3 regions of the Shouchella oshimensis genome follow, and region 2 is predicted to be linked to each of the others. Evidence: riboswitches for the same ligand, from Rfam matches in the RefSeq annotation. Region 2 holds a riboswitch; each other region holds the start of a gene.

The links. Region 2 has a riboswitch for S-adenosylmethionine ahead of NDM98_RS06315 (2,3-diketo-5-methylthiopentyl-1-phosphate enolase). Riboswitches for the same ligand answer to the same signal wherever they lie in the genome.
Region 1: it holds a riboswitch for S-adenosylmethionine, as region 2 does, so the genes downstream of both, metK (methionine adenosyltransferase) here and NDM98_RS06315 (2,3-diketo-5-methylthiopentyl-1-phosphate enolase) in region 2, are expected to answer to the same signal.
Region 3: it holds a riboswitch for S-adenosylmethionine, as region 2 does, so the genes downstream of both, NDM98_RS08485 (methionine ABC transporter ATP-binding protein) here and NDM98_RS06315 (2,3-diketo-5-methylthiopentyl-1-phosphate enolase) in region 2, are expected to answer to the same signal.

Annotation. Positions count from the first base shown of each region.
Region 1 is NZ_JAMQJY010000001.1:1,420,456-1,426,585, forward strand. It holds partial or broken gene mnmM (tRNA 5-(aminomethyl)-2-thiouridylate-methyltransferase MnmM) at 1-544, shown strand, start outside; gene NDM98_RS07605 (beta-class carbonic anhydrase) at 569-1,135, shown strand; gene NDM98_RS07610 (hypothetical protein) at 1,363-1,572, opposite strand; gene NDM98_RS07615 (alpha/beta hydrolase) at 1,684-2,466, opposite strand; gene NDM98_RS07620 (gamma carbonic anhydrase) at 2,580-3,092, shown strand; gene metK (methionine adenosyltransferase) at 3,148-4,362, opposite strand; SAM riboswitch class I at 4,493-4,601, opposite strand; partial or broken gene pckA (phosphoenolpyruvate carboxykinase (ATP)) at 4,780-6,130, shown strand, end outside.
Region 2 is NZ_JAMQJY010000001.1:1,157,715-1,163,844, reverse strand. It holds gene mtnK (S-methyl-5-thioribose kinase) at 1-270, opposite strand, end outside; gene NDM98_RS06330 (ABC transporter permease) at 285-1,271, opposite strand; partial or broken gene NDM98_RS06325 (sugar ABC transporter ATP-binding protein) at 1,273-2,768, opposite strand; gene NDM98_RS06320 (sugar ABC transporter substrate-binding protein) at 2,780-3,883, opposite strand; SAM riboswitch class I at 3,958-4,104, opposite strand; SAM riboswitch class I at 4,284-4,394, shown strand; gene NDM98_RS06315 (2,3-diketo-5-methylthiopentyl-1-phosphate enolase) at 4,472-5,704, shown strand; gene NDM98_RS06310 (2-hydroxy-3-keto-5-methylthiopentenyl-1-phosphate phosphatase) at 5,701-6,130, shown strand, end outside.
Region 3 is NZ_JAMQJY010000001.1:1,577,626-1,583,755, forward strand. It holds gene sufC (Fe-S cluster assembly ATPase SufC) at 1-487, opposite strand, end outside; gene NDM98_RS08470 (carboxymuconolactone decarboxylase family protein) at 682-1,071, opposite strand; gene NDM98_RS08475 (MetQ/NlpA family ABC transporter substrate-binding protein) at 1,186-2,061, opposite strand; gene NDM98_RS08480 (methionine ABC transporter permease) at 2,083-2,751, opposite strand; gene NDM98_RS08485 (methionine ABC transporter ATP-binding protein) at 2,744-3,769, opposite strand; SAM riboswitch class I at 3,848-3,964, opposite strand; gene NDM98_RS23935 (MFS transporter) at 4,031-4,849, opposite strand; gene NDM98_RS23940 (MFS transporter) at 4,800-5,309, opposite strand; gene gcvH (glycine cleavage system protein GcvH) at 5,449-5,838, opposite strand; gene NDM98_RS08500 (arsenate reductase family protein) at 5,910-6,130, opposite strand, start outside.

The DNA of each region.
Region 1 (6,130 bases), 260 kb from region 2:
CCCGTGAGTTGCTTGCACAAGCTTTAACTGAAGGTGATGCAGCAGTTGATGCCACTGCTGGCAATGGTCATGACAGCTGCTATTTGGCAAAGCTTGTAGGTCCAACAGGTCACGTCTATAGTTTTGATGTACAAGAAACGGCTATTGTTGCTACAAAAACTCGGCTCCTTAATGAATCACTAGCAGATCGAGTTCATTTGTTCCATACCGGACACGAACAGGCCGTTGAAAAGATTCTTCCTGAGCACCTGTCAATTTTAAAAGCAGCCATTTTTAACCTCGGATATCTGCCAGGCAGTGATAAGAGTATAACAACTCAAGCAGAAACAACGATTACAGCGATTAATGGTTTGTTTGATGCCATGCAGCAGGAGGGATTATTGTCCTTGTGATTTATCACGGGCATGCCGAAGGGGCCGTTGAAAAAGAGGCCGTTCTCGACTATGTACAGCAACTACCTCAGGAGAAAGCTCATGTACTCCAATATGGATTTATTAATCAAAAAAACGCTCCACCTTTTATCATAGCAATTGAAAAACGCTAATACATTTGAAAGGCAGTGACGAACGTGCCCAATTTAGATAACATTCTTGAATATAACAAACATTTTGTTGAAACAAAAGAATACGAAAACTATCAAACCACCAAATTTCCAAATAAAAAACTAGTCATCCTAACATGTATGGATGCTCGTTTGGCAGAGCTTCTCCCTAGATCGATGAATATTGGACAAGGAGATGCTAAGATTATCCGTAATGCAGGGGCCGTCATTTCTCACCCTTTCGGAAGTATCATGAGAAGTATCCTACTTGCCGTTTTTGAGCTTCAAGCAGAAGAAGTCTTGATTATTGGTCATCACGGTTGCGGAATGGCCGGACTTGAATCAGAAAGCTTCCTCAAAAAAGCGGAAGCACGAGGCATTGACATGAATGTCATTGAACCACTTGAGTACGCAGGAGTTGACGTCAAACAATTTTTAACTGGCTTTGCAAACGTAGAAGAGAGCGTTACACATAGCGTTGATATTGTAGAAAACCACCCGCTAATGCCAAAAGAAATTCCTGTCCATGGTTTAGTGATCCATCCTGAGACTGGAAAGCTAGAACTGTTAAAAAGAGGCGAAGCTAGATCGTAAGCAAGAGAACCTCCCCACTCAATTGATGTGAGGAGGTTTTTGTTGTTTGTTGTTGAGTTAGTTTTGTGAGTTAGTTTTGTGAGTTATCGTTGTGATTTTTGGGGCTATCGTTTCGATCTTTGCTCCATCGTTTTGATTCCAGGGGCTATCGTTTCATTCCTCCCTCCATCGTTTTGATTCCGGGGGCTATCGTTTCAATCTTCCCTCCATCGTTTTGATTTCGCGTTCTATCGTTTCAATCTCCCCTCTATCGTTTTGATTCCAGGGGCTATAGTTTCAATCTCCCCTCTATCGTTTTGATTCCATGGCCCATTGCTCCACTCTTCCCTCCATCGCTCCATTTCCATGGCCCATTGCTCCACTCTTCCCTCCATCGCTCCATTTCCAAGCGTCCATTGCTCCACTCTCACCTCCATTGCTCCAATTCCAGCGTCCATTGCTCCACTCTCACCTCCATTGCTCCAATTCCAGCGTCCATTGCTCCACCCACACCTCGCCAATCAAAAAAACAGCAAGCACCCCGTGTGCTCACTGTTTTCAAAAATGTATTATGGGAACATCAAGTTGACAAAACTGATGGCATGTCGAAAAACTTCGTCTCTCTCTGGTTCATTAAATAGCTCATGGTATAAGCCTTCCCACTCTTTAAATGATTTTTGAGTAAGGATTAAATGATTAAACCACTCTTGCGTTGCATTTTTATCAACTAAATAATCCTCACCTGCTTGAAGAACTAGCAAAGGGATATTAGGGAATTTTTCTGGATAACGTCTGGTCACACGCATTGTTTTCTCTAATTCTTGGTACCATCTCGCAGACACTTTACTTACTTTAAGTGGATCCGTTAAATAGGCTTCAATAACCTCTTGGTTACGTGTTGCTCGATCTGATCGAATACCGGAGTTCACACTAAAGGTAGGTGCAACATGCTGCAAAACTTTAGAGGCCGCTTTTTTTGCTTTTGGTAATGGATGGCTTAAATCCAAACATGGTGAAGATAAAATGACTCCATAGATTAATGAATTATCTCTTTTCATCACGGTACGAATAGAGATTAATCCGCCCATACTGTGTCCAAGGAGTAGAATTGGAAGTTGTTTTTGCCTTGCTTCATTCAGCCATTCTTCTACAGTATCTAAGTATTGCTGGAAGGATTGAATATGACCACGTCGACCTCGTGTTTTACCTTGACCAGGTAAATCCCCCATGATGACGTCAAATCCATGCTCATTCCATTTCTTAGCTAGCCATTGGTAACGTCCATGATGCTCACCTGCTCCATGAACCATGACGACTACACCTCTAGGCTCTGTTACTTCCCATTTCCACACACTGATCATCTCCTTGCTCCACAGTAGAATCTTGTTGAATTTTTACCTTCTTATCATTTTACGTTAGAATTAAGTATAGCGTTTTTTTTATGAGACGGAAAGGATGAGCACATATGATTTATCCATATCAAAATAAAAAGCCACTTATTGCTGAAAGTGCCTTTATTGCCGATTACGTTACGATCACTGGTGATGTAGAAATAGGGGATGAATCAAGTGTTTGGTTCCAAACGGTTATTCGCGGAGACGTCTCCCCTACACGCATCGGGAAACGAGTAAATATCCAAGATCAAAGCTTGCTTCATCAAAGTCCAAAGTATCCACTCATCATTGAGGATGATGTTACAGTTGGACACCAAGCGATGCTACATAGTTGTACCATCCATAAAAAGGCATTGATCGGAATGGGATCAACGATACTTGATGGAGCTGTTATAGGAGAAGGTGCTTTTATTGGAGCAGGCAGTTTAGTGCCTCCTGGTAAAGTTATTCCGCCAAATACACTTGCTTTTGGTCGTCCTGCAAAAGTGATTCGTGACCTTAATGATGATGACCTGGCTGATATGGAGCGAATTCGTACAGAATATGTAGAAAAAGGTCAACTCTATAAACAAATGCAGTCTTAGTAAAATAAAAAGCATCCAACAATCAAATGATTGTTGGATGCTTTTTTGAAATAGATTAAACCGTTTTAATACTTGCTTGTTCTTTTAATACAGCCGCTTTGTCTGTTTCTTCCCACGGTAAGCTTACATCCGTACGACCAAAGTGACCGTAAGCAGCCGTTTGCTTGTAGATCGGACGACGTAGATCTAACATACGGATAATACCTGCTGGACGAAGATCAAAGTTTTTGCGAACAAGTGTAACAAGTTCACTTTCTGATACTTTTCCTGTTCCAAATGTATCAACCGCTATTGATACAGGTTGGGCTACACCAATTGCATATGCAAGCTGTACCTCTGCCTTGTCAGCAAGGCCAGCAGCCACAATGTTTTTTGCTACATAGCGAGCAGCATATGCTCCAGAACGGTCAACCTTCGTTGCATCCTTACCAGAGAACGCTCCCCCACCATGTCGTGCGTATCCACCATACGTATCAACGATAATTTTGCGACCTGTAAGTCCTGCATCCCCTTGAGGTCCGCCGATGACAAAACGACCTGTTGGATTAATAAAATATTTTGTTTGTTCATCAATTAACTCTGCAGGTACAACTTCGTTAATCACATGAGTTTTCATGTCATGCTGAATTTGCTCCAGAGTAGTCTCTGGATGATGTTGTGTTGAAATAACAATTGTGTCAACTCGTGCAGGTTTTCCTTGCTCATCATATTCTATTGTTACTTGCGTTTTAGCATCTGGACGTAGATAGTCAATGATCTCCTCTTTACGAACCTCTGCCAAACGACGAGCTAGCTTATGGCTCAGAGAGATAGGTAGTGGCATTAACTCTTTTGTTTCATTGGTTGCAAAACCAAACATCAAACCTTGGTCTCCAGCACCAATTGATTCAATTTCCTCTTCTGTCATTTGCCCTTCACGTGCTTCTAGTGCTTTGTCCACACCTTGAGCAATATCAGCTGATTGTTCATCAATTGAAACAAGAACAGCGCAAGTTTCTGCGTCAAAACCGTATTTTGCACGTGTATAACCAATACCTTTAATCGTATCACGCACGACACGTGGAATATCAACATATGTACTAGTTGTAATTTCTCCAGCAACTAATACAAGGCCTGTAGTCACAGATGTTTCGCATGCTACACGAGCATTAGGATCTTTCTTTAAGATTTCATCTAAGATCGCATCAGAAATTTGATCACACATCTTATCTGGATGTCCCTCTGTCACCGATTCTGATGTAAATAGCTGTCGACTTTTAAATTCTGCCATCTCTTTTCACCCTTCCAACTCATTCTAATCTTCTCTTATCAGCCTGATTACCAGGTTGAGATTAAATATACACAATAAAAAACCCCAATCCTCCTTACTGAGGAAAAGGGTTGAAATGTTGTCCTTTAACCTCTTATCGTTCAAGGCAATGCCTTGCAGGTTAGCACCTTTCCATTTTATTAAAATGGTGGTTGTTGGGCTTCTTTGGGCCTGTCCCTCCGCCGGCTCTCCGATAAGATCCGTTCGCGAAAAATTATATAACATCGATACTGAAAAGTCAATCATAGCAAGGTTAATCAAAGTTTAATCACTATATCTAAAAAGACGCACATAAAGTATAGACTAATAATATTAATGTGTTATACTAATTAGCATTAACCAACCATATAAGATGATCATTCGAGAGGAGAATGCGCTTTGAAAACCATGAATATCCCGGTGAAATTAGAACAATTATTATCAAGTCCACAAACCAAACATGACCTATCTGTTTCTCGTTTGGTTGAACGCTCTCTCCAAAGAGGTGAGGGTATACTTACAGCAACAGGCGCACTTAGCGTAGAAACCGGTGCGTACACTGGTCGTTCTCCTAAGGATAAATTTGTTGTTCAAGAGGACTCGGTTCGTGACACCATTGATTGGGGTCCAGTTAACCAAGCCAATATCAAAAGAGGTCTTTACTTCGTTATATCATAAAGTTCTTTCTCACCTTGGTGAAAAAGAAGAGCTTTTTGCTTCTCAAGGTTTTGCAGGAGCAGATACTGCCTACCGACTACCAATTCAAGTCATTAATGAATTTGCGTGGCACCAAGTGTTTGCTCGCAAGCTTTTTATTCGCCCAAGCTCTACGGATGTAACGCTTGATCGTGAGCTTTTCACCATTGTTTCTGCACCAACATTTAAAGCAGAACCGACAATTGATGGAACGAATTCTGAAGCCTTTGTGATGATCTCCTTTGAAGAACGAGTGATTCTAATTGGTGGAACTGAATATGCTGGAGAAATGAAAAAATCAATTTTCTCAATTATGAACTACCTTCTTCCAGAGGAGAATGTCTTGTCGATGCATTGCTCAGCAAACACCGGTGCAGAGGGAGATGTGGCATTATTTTTTGGATTGTCCGGTACAGGTAAAACCACACTTTCAGCATCACCCGATCGTTTATTAATAGGGGATGATGAGCATGCTTGGTCTGAAAATGGTGTTTTTAACATTGAGGGTGGTTGCTACGCAAAGTGCATAAATCTTTCTGAAGAAAAAGAACCACAGATCTGGAATGCAATTAAATTTGGAACAGTACTTGAAAATGTGGCGGTTTCTGAGGAAAATGGTGAGCCTGATTACAACGACGTCTCGCTAACAGAGAATACCCGTGCAGCGTATCCAATTGATTACATTCCAAATGCACTTGAGCCAAGTATTGCCGGGCATCCAGATACCATAATTTTTCTAACTGCTGATGCATTTGGGGTTTTACCTCCTATCAGTAAATTAACGCGTGAGCAGGCGATGTATCATTTCTTGTCTGGATACACAAGTAAACTTGCTGGGACAGAACGAGGCATTACAGAGCCTGAAGCAACCTTCTCTACTTGCTTTGGAGCACCATTTTTGCCATTGCCAGCACACCGTTATGCTTCAATGTTAGGTGACTTGATTAGAACACATGATGTAGATGTATTCCTAGTTAATACAGGTTGGTCTGGTGGACCATATGGAGTAGGTCAACGGATGAAACTTACGCATACACGTTCTATGGTGCAAGCA
Region 2 (6,130 bases):
TTGTATCTTTAGGATATCGTGTTCAATTCTGTTCCGGTCAGGAGATACTTTAAATTCATCTGAAATTCTTGCAACAGGACCTGCTTGTTTGATAATAACAGATTGGAAAGTTTTCCGATCAACTAAACGGAATACATAATTTAAATTACCATCCCCAATCTCTTCACATGAGAGCATTGCATCTTCTGGAAAGATAGAAAGCTGAGTTTTGGCATATGTAATGGCATCAGCCTCGGTCATGGTAAAGTAGGTTTCAGTAAAGGTTGTCATTTGAATTCCTCCATTTACTTAAATTTGTAATACGTAATTGCTAACGCTAGGGCTAGAACTGCTCCTTTTACGATATCCATGGCATAGTATGGGACACTCATCATAACAAGTCCGTTAGCTAGAATTCCGATTAACACAGCTCCAACAAATGTTCCAATTGCATTTGGTTTACCTGCTCCAAAAACAGCAAATCCAATAAACGATGCCGCAACTGCGTCCATTAAATAGGGACCACCCGCATTTATTTCAGCTGTCATCACTCGAGAGGCTAGGACAATCCCACCTAATGCTGCAAAAAAAGCGGAGAGCAGATATGCAATCACTTTATACTTATTTACTGCAATGCCAGAAAGTCTGGCAGCTTCTTCATTTCCGCCAATGATATAAAGGCTGCGGCCATGTTTGGTATACGTTAAAAAGATATGAACAACAACAACACACGCTACCATGATTAAAATGATGTATGGAACCTGACCAATTTTAGCGAAAAAGGGACTAATCGTACCCTCTGCATAACTTCCATTAGACATAATCATATTTTCAGATATGGTGGCGCCTCTTGTGTAGGTTAAGGCGACACCTTGAATGATAAACATCATCGCTAAGGTTAGTAGGAGATCGGGAATTTTAATTTTTACGATTAAAAAGGCATTAAGTGCACCAACAAGAAGTGCGGCAGCAATGGCTGCACCAATTGCAATAACGGGTGTTTGTGAATACCAAACAAACATCGAAATGACCATTGCATTTGAAAGAGAGGCGACTGAGCCAACCGATAAATCAAACCCTCCAACTGAGAGGGAGATGGTGATGCCAATCGCAATAATTGTGACAATGGAGATAGAGCGAAGGATGGTCACAATATTACTCGTTTGCAGGAACGATGGATTTGCGGCAGAGAATCCAACAATTAATAAAACGATTAGAATAACCGTTCCGTATTTATATAAAAAACGAAATAAGTCAAAAGATGAAGTTTGTTTCACTTCAGGTTCAGCCATCTTAATTGCCTCCAGTAGAAAGGAATAGCAGTTCCTCTTCATTTGTTTCTGCGGTTATTCGTTCCTTTACAATATGCCCATCGTAAAGAACATAGGTACGATCTGTCATACCGATGATATCTGATAGTTCACACGAGGCGTAAATGACCGCTTTTCCTCTCGCTGCGAGTTCTGCAATTAATTCAAAAATATCCTTTCTGGCCCCAACATCAACACCTTTAGTTGGTTCATCAAAAAGGTACAGGTCTGCATCAGCGACTAACCATTTGCCGATCGCGACCTTTTGTTGATTCCCGCCAGAAAGATTTTTGACCAATGTTTCAGCTTGAGGTGTTTTGATCCCAAGAGCTGAAATCATCGTTTTAGCACTCGCTTGTTCTTTTTTGAAATTCCAAAAACCAAATCGCTTACTGAAGCTTCCTAGATTGGCAGCTGATAGGTTAGTTAAAACAGATTCATTAATTAGGACGCCTTCTTTTCGTCGTTCTTCAGGCACAAAAGCCATTCCATGAAAAACGGCATCATAAGGAGAGGAAATGACAACTGGCTTTTTGTTAATCAAAAGTGAGCCGGATGTCATCGTAGAAGCTCCAAAGAGTAGCTTGCAAAGCTCGGTTTTTCAGCTCCAACTAGGCCAGCTAATCCAAGAATTTCTCCTTTTTTAACATGTAGGGATACATGATTAATTTTGCTGCCATCTGATACTGAATGAGCTTCTAAAAATGTGTCACCCATCTCGGAAACTCTGTCTGTAAATTGCTGGCTTAAAGGTTCTCCAAGCATTTGCTCAACGACTTGGTCAATTGACGTATCAGGAATAGGTCTTGATGAAACTACTTGCCCATTCCTCATAACCGTAATGATATCGCAAATTTCAAACAGCTCAGGCAAACGATGCGAGATGAACACCACTGCTACGTTTTTGCTCTGTAGATCTCGTACAATCCGAAACAATTGCTTGGTTTCAGAAAGACTTAATGGGGCTGTTGGTTCATCTAGGATCAATAGCCGACAATCTGTCAAAACGGCTCGTGCAATAAGAACCATTTGTTTTTCTGCAAGCGTGAGCTCACTCGCTAACGTTTTAGAAGAAACATTGATACCTAATGAATCGAGAACCTCTGAAGCTTTTTTGTGAACAAGACTCCAATGAATAAAGGCGTTCTTGTTCTGACTAGAACCAAATGTATAAAGGTGTATGTTCTCAGCGACCGTTAAGTATGGAACTAATCCAGCATCAACTTCCTGATGAACAATTTGGATACCATGCTTTTGCGCATCCTTTGGTGAATGGATCGAAACATGTTGTCCGTCAATTAGAATGGTGCCGTCGTAATGACTTTCTGAACCAGACAGTACTTTCATTAACGTTGATTTTCCCGCGCCATTCGCACCAATTAGTGCGTGTGAAGAGCCGCCGCTTACTTCAAAAGAAGCCTGATCAAGCGCCTTGACTCCCGGATAAGAAACGGAGATCTTTTCCATACGTAGCTTCATCAAATCACCTATTATTCGTTATGTTCTTTTAATATAGTCATCCATTCTTCTTCAAACGCGTCTGATTCACCCCAGTTTGGAATGACCTCAGCTAATGAGACCATATTGACGTCATCATCTGCTTCTAATAATTGCTTCCGAGAAATGAGCGATGCTTCTAAATCATAAAATTGAGGTGTTTCTTCACCGGCTAGCTTTTTGGCAAGAATTCGTAGGTTGATAGAACCAATTAACTTAGGATCAACGGCTGCAGTATAATCCCATGTGCTATTTTCCTGTTGCATGATTTGAAGGTCAGCATTTGATACATCAATTCCATAGATATTGATTTCATCTCGTCCTGCTTCATCAAGTGCACGTGCTGCTCCAATTGCAAAGGCATCCCAAGTCGCAAAAATCGCATCGATTTCACCTTCAGGGTACTTATTAAGTAACGCAGCTACTGCATTTTGAGTTTGGGTAGAAGTATCTTCTGCGGCAACACCAAATCGCTCCAATTCATTAAGTCCAGGTTGCTCAGAAAGAACCTCCTGATAGATTGAATCGCGTCTTACCATTGGAGGGAAACCATCAACCCATAAGTAGAGAATATTTGCCTCTCCATCAAAATCTTCAACTAGTTGATCAAGGGCTAGTGTTGCAAGCTCCTCATCATCTTGGGAGGTGAGTGTCACACCATCAATCGATTCTAAATCACTATTGGAATCAAACGTTACAACCTCAATCCCTTTATCAACAGCTCGTTGTACGGCATCTACGGTAGCGGCATCATCACCATGTGAAAGAATTAAGCCGTCATAATCGGCATCTATTGCTTGAGATATGGCGTCATGATAACTTGCTGTATCCCCATTTGCGGTAAATACATCGACATCAAAACCTAACGCTTCACCTTCTTCTTGTACTCCGGCCAAATATTGAGCAGTATGGTCATCTCCACCAATCTTGCGAATGACCTTTATTTTGGCGCCTTCACCTGTAGCGAATCTCTCAGGTACTCCGTCTAATTTGACATCTGCTTCGGCTTGCGAGGACTCACTATCACCACATCCAGCAAGTACAATTACAGCAGCAGCAGTCATTCCTAATGTTTTAACCCCAAATCCTTTTATCATGGTCATCTCTCCATCTATTAAAATATAAAAAAGCCTCTTTCGTTTAAGAAAGAGGCGGAATGCTGTGATTCAACCTCTTATCTTTCAGACTCGGGAAGAGTCTGTTGGATGTAGCACCGTGCCTTAAAACCTTAAAGGTTTTCATCATATTAGTAGAATGATGATTAGGTCGGTTGCCGGGCTTCATAGGGCCAATTCCCTCAGCCAACTCTCGATAAGAGTGTATATAAAGTTGTGTGTACTCTTAATCATTTTTTCCCAATAAGAGTAATTGGTATAAATAATACGAGGGAATTTGTACGTTGTCAATAGATTCTGATAAAATGATTATTACTAATTGACAGAATAGAATCTCACTGTCATAATCCATAGTATATTTATCAACATTACATATGTATCACTCTTATGAAGAGCTGGTGGAGGGACGAACCCGATGATACCCGGCAACCTGTTTTGGCTTTTTAGCTATTCAAGGTGCTAATTCTCACAAGGTTACCTTGGTAGATAAGAGGACAAGAAATGGGTACACTGTCCTCTTCCACTAGAAGAGGATTTTTTTGTTATTGAGGTAAGGGGGAACTGAACAAAATGAGTTTTGTAACGGCAACATATCGAGTATACGATCAAAAAAAAGATCTTCACAAAAAAGCAGAATCCATTGCCCTTGGGTTAACGATTGGATCATGGACACATTTACAAGCGCTTGAAAAAAAGCAGCTTGAAAAACACAAAGGTGAAGTTGTTGAAGTAATAGAAGAGAAAAGCACAGATATAGCCAATCGATTATTTGGGGAAGAACGAAAAACGGGCCTCATAAAAATCGCGTATCCACAAGCCAACTTCTCAGCCGATCTACCAGCCATTTTAACAACGATTTTTGGAAAGCTATCTCTCGATGGTGAAATCAAGCTAGTAGATATTGATTTTACTAGTGATCTAGAAAAAGCTTTCCCTGGACCGCAATTTGGAATAGAAGGTATTCGTAGTCAGCTTCAGGTCTATGAGCGGCCGCTTGTGATGAGTATTTTTAAAGGGATGATAGGAAAGGACATGACGGAATTTAAATCTCAGCTAGCTGATCAATTGCTAGGTGGAGTCGATCTAGTAAAGGATGACGAGATTCTATTTGATAATCCATTAACCCCTTTTTCAGATCGAGTTCAAGCTGGTTCTAAGATTATCAAAGAGGTGTATGAACAGACAGGTGAACAAAAGCTGTATGCGGTTAACCTAACTGGTCGAACGTTTGACTTAAAAGACAAAGCAAAAAGAGCAGTCGAGCAGGGAGCAACGGCCTTATTGTTTAATGTATTTGCATACGGATTGGATGTTTTGCAGGCATTAGCAGAGGATCCGGATATTCACGTTCCAATTATGGCTCATCCAGCTGTTTCTGGAGCCCTTACGGCGTCACCTTTTTACGGAATATCTAACAAAGTACTTTTAGGTAAATTGTTACGATTAGCCGGAGCGGACCTTGTTTTGTTTCCGTCTCCTTACGGTAGCGTTGCCATGGAAAAGTCGGAAACGATAGATATTAAACAGGCATTAACAGAGGAACGAGCTCTCAAAAAAGCCTTTCCGGTTCCATCGGCTGGGATTCATCCTGGTTTGACGCCACTTCTAATTCAGGACTTCGGCATTGATTCAGTAATTAACGCAGGCGGTGGTATTCACGGTCATCCAGGTGGAGCAAGAGCAGGTGCTAAGGCCTTTCGAGATGCGGTTTCAGGAGTACTTGCTACTCAATCATTATCTGATGCGGCAGCTAAATCACCAGAACTGGCAAAAGCACTTGAGTTGTGGGGTAGTCCAACATGACACAGATTGCAGGTAAAGACCCAATCATCTTCTGTGACTTTGATGGCACAATTACAACAAAAGATAATATTATTGGGCTTATGAAACACATAAATCCTCCAGGCTTGGAAACGATTAAGGACGACATTTTAGCTGAACGGATCTCGATTCGTTCAGGCGTCGGTCAGATGTTTAAGTTAATTCCAGTTGAACGCAAACAAGAAATCATAGAGTTTGTGTTAAGCCAAGCGGAGATTCGGGATGGATTTTCTGATTTTTTAACGTATGTTCGAGAAAAGAACATTTCATTAAAAATCGTAAGTGGAGGCATTGATTTTTTTGTGGAACCCATTCTTAAGCCATTTGCACTGTTGCCTGATTTGTACTGTAATGGCAGTGATTTTGATGGCCGTACTATACAGATTACGTGGCCACATAGCTGTGATG
Region 3 (6,130 bases), 420 kb from region 2:
TAAGCAGTTGAAGAATTTCATTACGCTTCTTCTCCCCACCAGAGAAACCTTCGTTTAGGTAACGTTGTGAAAATGATTGATCCATATCAAGAACGTCCATCTTTTTATCCATTTTACGGATAAATTTCATTAGAGAGATTTCTTCGCCTTCTTCGCGTCCTGAGTTAATAGCAGAGCGAAGGAAGTCAGCATTTGTGATCCCGCTGATTTCACTTGGGTATTGCATAGCTAGAAATAGACCTGCTTGTGCACGTTCGTCTACTTCCATTTCAAGAACATCTTCCCCGTCCATATGAATCGAACCGCTTGTGATTTCATATTTAGGATGTCCCATAATAGCTGAAGCCAATGTAGATTTACCTGTTCCGTTTGGTCCCATAATTGCGTGAATTTCTCCACCTTTAACTTCTAGGTTAAAGTCTCTGAGAATGTGTTTTCCCTCTATTGATACGTTCAAATTCTCGATTTTTAAATGTGATGCTGCCATTTTCACTACCTCCAATTTATATGTCCCACAGCAATTACCATGTGCGACCATTCGTTTTACTTATTATCATTCTATTCTCATTCTAATCTTATAACAAATCCAACCTGAGTTCAAGGTACGCAACCTAATTGCGAAACTCTATTGTAACAAAAAAAGAAGCAACACCCAAGGGCGTTGCTAGAACATGTATTCACTTATTGAAAAGCTTTGTCTGAACCAGGACTTTTCAGCTTCTGAATGGCTTCTTGCACCAATGTAACCCCTTGGCTCATCGCTGCCCCACCACCAAATGCTGCTGCCACTCCTACTGATTCAAGGATCTCGTCCTCACTACAGCCTTGATCAAGACAACCTTTAGTATGATAGATAATACAGTATTCGTCTTGAGAATAGACACTTATTCCAAGAGCAATTAACTGTTTCCCTTTTTTCGTTAAAGTTCCCTCTTCAAAACACGTTTCCGTAAATTTATTATAACTTTTCGCAATATGAGGCAGTTTCTGTGTAAAGGATTGTAATCCCTCTTTGTACGTATGAAGTGCCTCTTGTATTGTATTATCTTGCTGGGATTGCTGTTGATCCATCTCTCTCAAACCCCTTCTACTTAGCTTAGTATGCCAGTAGTATGAGCTTATTTATAAGGAGTTATGCGAAAAAAATAGCACACCTAATTTGGTGTGCTACATGTTGTTATGTTGCTATTCTGTTACTGGTACAACCGCACCTTCATAGTTTTCATTAATAAAGTTTGTGATTTCTTCAGAGTGAAGAACCTCAACTAACTTTTGAATATCCTCACGATCTTCTTCACCAGCACGAACAACGATTAAGTTGGCAAATGGATTATCAGAATCACCTGACTCAGTGATTAAACCATCATCTGTAGGATTAAGATCAATCTCAAGTGCATAGTTTGCATTAATAATGATTGCGTCTCCTTCGTTGTTTTCGTACGCCTGAGGAAGCAATGCAGGATCAACATTGTTCACAAACTCAAGATTTTTCGGGTTTTCTTCAATATCATCTAGTGTCGCTTCATAACCAACGCCATCTGCAAGTGTAATAAGGTTCTCTTGAGCTAGCAAATGAAGAGCACGTCCTTCTTCAGCCACGTTATTACTGAAAATAATCGTACCGCCATCAGGAATCTCATCCACACTGTCATATTGAGACGAATACAATGCGTAAGGTTCGATGTGAATAGCTCCAGCTACTGCAAAGTCATAGCCAAACTCTTCTGTTTGTTGATCTAGATAAGGCTGATGTTGAAAGAAGTTCGCGTCCACTTCTTCGCCATCTAAAGCAATGTTAGGGATGACATAGTCTTGAGCGACAACAATGTCTAGCTCAATTCCTTCTTCTTCTAATGTACTAGCTGCTTCCTCAAGAATTTCAGCATGAGGTGTGTTTGACGCACTAATCTTAAGGGTTGTTGTTTCCTCTTCAGCAGGTGTGTCCCCGCCTGTAGTACTACCAGTGTCACCGTTGTTGCTGTCTTCATCACCTGATGTCCCGCAAGCTGCTAGTGCTAGTACAAGACCTGCCGTTCCAAGCGTACCTAAGAATTTTTTCATGTCTCTTTCCCCCATCTCTTTTTATCGTTTGTCTGTAATATATGTGAAAAAATCGCCGATCCACTGGACGATAAATACAACCAGTAGAATTACGATTGTTGCCACCAAGGTTACATCGCTATTCCCTCTCTGGAACCCTTCTTGATAAGCAAGTGTTCCAAGACCACCGCCACCTACAATACCAGCCATTGCTGTATAACCAATCATCGCAATTGTAGTGACTGTAATCCCTGAAATAAGTGCAGGTGTTGACTCTGGTAATAACACTTTAAAGATAATTGTTGTAGAAGAAGCTCCCATTGATTGCGCAGCTTCCACAACCCCACGGTCAATTTCACGCAGTGCGATTTCAACCATCCGTGCATAAAATGGAGCAGCCCCTATGATTAACGCAGGCAGTGCTGCAGTTGGACCTAGAAAGGTCCCAACAAGAAATTTGGTTAAAGGAATAATGAGAATTAACAAAATAACAAATGGGATCGATCGTGTAATATTCACATAGGCTGCAATGACCGCATTTACCGGTCTATTCGCCCATAGATTTCCCCTACCAGTTAAATATAACAGTAAACCGAGTAGAATACCAAGAATAAATGTGGCAATTAGTGAAATTCCCGTCATATAGAGAGTTTCAACTGTTGCATCCCACATTCGATCCCAACTAACTTTAGGAAATAGTGTCTCAAGCACGGCGTAACACCTCCGCTTCAACCTCTTTGGTCATAATAAAATCTAATGCTTTTTTCTTTTCCGACTCATCACCTGTGATTTGAATAAATAATGTACCGTAAGATCCACCTCGAACCTTGGTAATTTTCCCGTGAAGAATCGATACATCAATTTGGAAGGTACGGATTAATTCAGAGATCAAAGGACGCTCTGCACTTGTACCAGAAAAAGTGAGCTGAACAACATCTCCTGATCCCGCTTCACTTAGAATCTCCTGGATTGTCTCTTCCGTATCATCCTGCTCTGTAATTTGTTTTAAGAATTCTTTTGTCATCTCTTCTTTAGGCTGACGGAATACATCTAGGACTGGTCCTTTTTCTACGATCTGACCATTATCCATAACCGCTACCTCTGAACAAATTTTACGGATGACATGCATTTCATGTGTAATAAGCACAATGGTAAGGTTTAGTTTTTTATTGATATCAACTAAAAGGTCTAGGATCGACTCAGTTGTTTTAGGGTCCAGAGCAGATGTGGCTTCATCACATAACAACACCTTTGGATTATTGGCTAATGCCCTTGCAATCCCTACCCGTTGCTTTTGTCCACCACTCAGTTGTGAAGGATAGCTTTTGTCACGACCCTCTAGTCCAACTAGCTGAATCAATTCTTTAACTCGCTTGTCTCGTTGCTCACCTTTCACACCAGCAATCTCAAGAGGGAAGGCAATATTGTCATATACAGTGCGCGACCATAATAAATTAAAATGTTGAAAAATCATACCCATTTCCTGGCGTGATTTTCGTAATTCTTTAGTTGTTAATTTAGAAATGTCTCGTCCATCTATTTTGACCTCTCCACTAGTCGGGCGCTCTAACATATTTAGCATGCGAATCAGTGTACTTTTTCCCGCACCACTATATCCGATGATGCCAAAAATCCCGCCTTTTTCAATGGTCAAATCAATTCCATCTACAGCCGTCACTGCTCCACTTTTTAGCTCAAATATTTTTTGTAATCCTTTTAATACAATCACTTTGTAATCCTCACTTTCTATTAAACTATATAGAAAAAAACCTTCCCGCAGATAAGCAGAAGGTTTATATTAATCCCTCTCTCATCTTTCAAAGTGAATCATCACTTTGCTTGGATTTAGCACCTGCAGAACCGAAATCAGTTCCGTGGTTGCCGGGCATCAAAGGGCCAGTCCCTCCGCCACTCTCGATAAGAGTTATTAAATTTTTATGTTAGATTTTATGCTAAGTTGGGAAAATCATAGCATGCTATTGTAGCTTGGTCAATTCTTTTCAACAACTAGTGGTGCTGGAATATCTTTCTGACGTCTTCCAAATACAAAATAGAAATAAATGGACCCGATTAAATACAGACAAGCTGTAATCGAAAAAACAATCGCGTAGCCAGTGTACGAACCATATGCCAACACAATTCCCATTGAGACAGGTCCCATTACTGCCCAACCTAATTGGAAAACCATTTGACCAAGTGAGTTGGCAAGTCCTCTCATAGATGGATCAACCAAACGCATCATCAGGGCAGAATGAATAGGGTTTCCTGCATTCATTAACGCTTGTCTAAACAGGAATCCAATCACTGCTAGCCATAGAATTTCGGTGTAAGCAGATAATAGAAGGAATGGCAGAGAACCAAGCTGTAAAATGACCACTGCCCTTACCTCTCCAAACCGCTTAACAACACTCGGACCGATTAGTAAGGCAACTGCCGTCATCGCCTGTCCTAACGCAAGAATGATACCTACTAAAGAATAACTAATGTCAAAGCGATCCGTGAAATAAAGGTTAAGATACGGGATTACCAAGCCTGATCCAAACCCAATTAAGATGCTAGCAATAGCAAATAGAAGAATTAATTTTAAAGAATCTTTTTTCTCAGCTAATTGCTTAAAGCCTGACAGTCGTCTCGTTTGAATCGTTTGTACCTTTCGTTCTTCTTTGATTTTGAAAAGTGGTAATAACCCAATGCAGACAATGAATACACCTACTAATAATGTAAACCTCACGCTATTAAGCATCGTTATCTGAAACAGGCTATGTAGGGCATCTGTCATCACACCACCCAAGCAAATTTCCGATAACATTTGCCGCCATCATAAATGCTGCATTTAGACTAAATAGATGTACTCTCTCAGATTCCCTTGAATTCTCAGCAAGAAGTGGAATAGCCGTGACTTGAATAAAAGCCATAAAAAATCCTGTGACAAAGGCTCCTATTATCAATAAGTCCTCTGCAATGCCAATGCTTCTTAAAATTAAGCTAAGCATAACCGCCACAGAACCTATGACAATTAACCGCTTTCGACCAAGCCGATCACTTAAGAGTCCAACTGGCAGAAGTGCAATAGCTGTTGCTGTGGCTTGCATTGCGATCACGCGTCCATTCACATCATCCGAAAAACCCAACTCACGAATATAATAATTATAAATTACCATAAAAATGCCCATTCCTACATTAAGCAAAAAAGACGCTATCAGGAATAGACGAATATTTTTGTTATAGCCTTTTAATTTACTCGACCATTCTTTTGCAAATTGAGCCATCTGCCCTCACCTATACCCGTTCTTATTTCGCTACCCTAAGTAATCATATACGAAGTCTGTTAAGATGAGAAGACTTAAGTACAAGAAACACTAAAAAAACCCATCAAGGCAAGTTGCACTTGATGGGTTTAACATTCGATTAATCTTCGCTAATCATTGTGTTGTATTCGTCTGCAGACATAAGCTTCTCAACTTCTGCAGAGTCTTTAGGCTCAACAACAATCATCCAAGCCTTTTCATATGGTGATTCATTAACGAATTCAGGTGAATCATCTAACTCTTCGTTAATTTCAACTACTTTTCCACTAATAGGAGCATACAGCTCAGAAACGGTTTTTACAGACTCAACACTGCCAAACGGCTCGTCCGCTTCAATTTCATCGCCAACCTCTGGTAGTTCAACAAACACGATGTCTCCAAGCTCAGACTGAGCGAAGTCTGTAATACCAATACGGACTTTCTCTCCTTCAGTTTTGACCCACTCGTGTTCCTCTGAATATTTAAGTTCTGCTGGTAATTTGTTGCTCATGTTATAACCCCTCCATCAACTTGTTCGATTCTGCATTCATTATAACCGAACTTCCTCATAAAAAAAACGAGTTAGCTCCAGTTTTGTTCAAATTGTTCTTCCTTAAATCCAAGAGTTACCTTGCTACCATCTGTTGTAATTGGTCTTTTAATAAGCATTCCATCAGATGAAAGTAGTTCCAACATCTCACTTTCACTCATAGAAGCTAACTTATCTTTCAAACCCAATTCACGGTATTTTTGACCACTTGTATTAAAAAATTTCTTAAGCTCGAGCCCACTTTTCTGATACA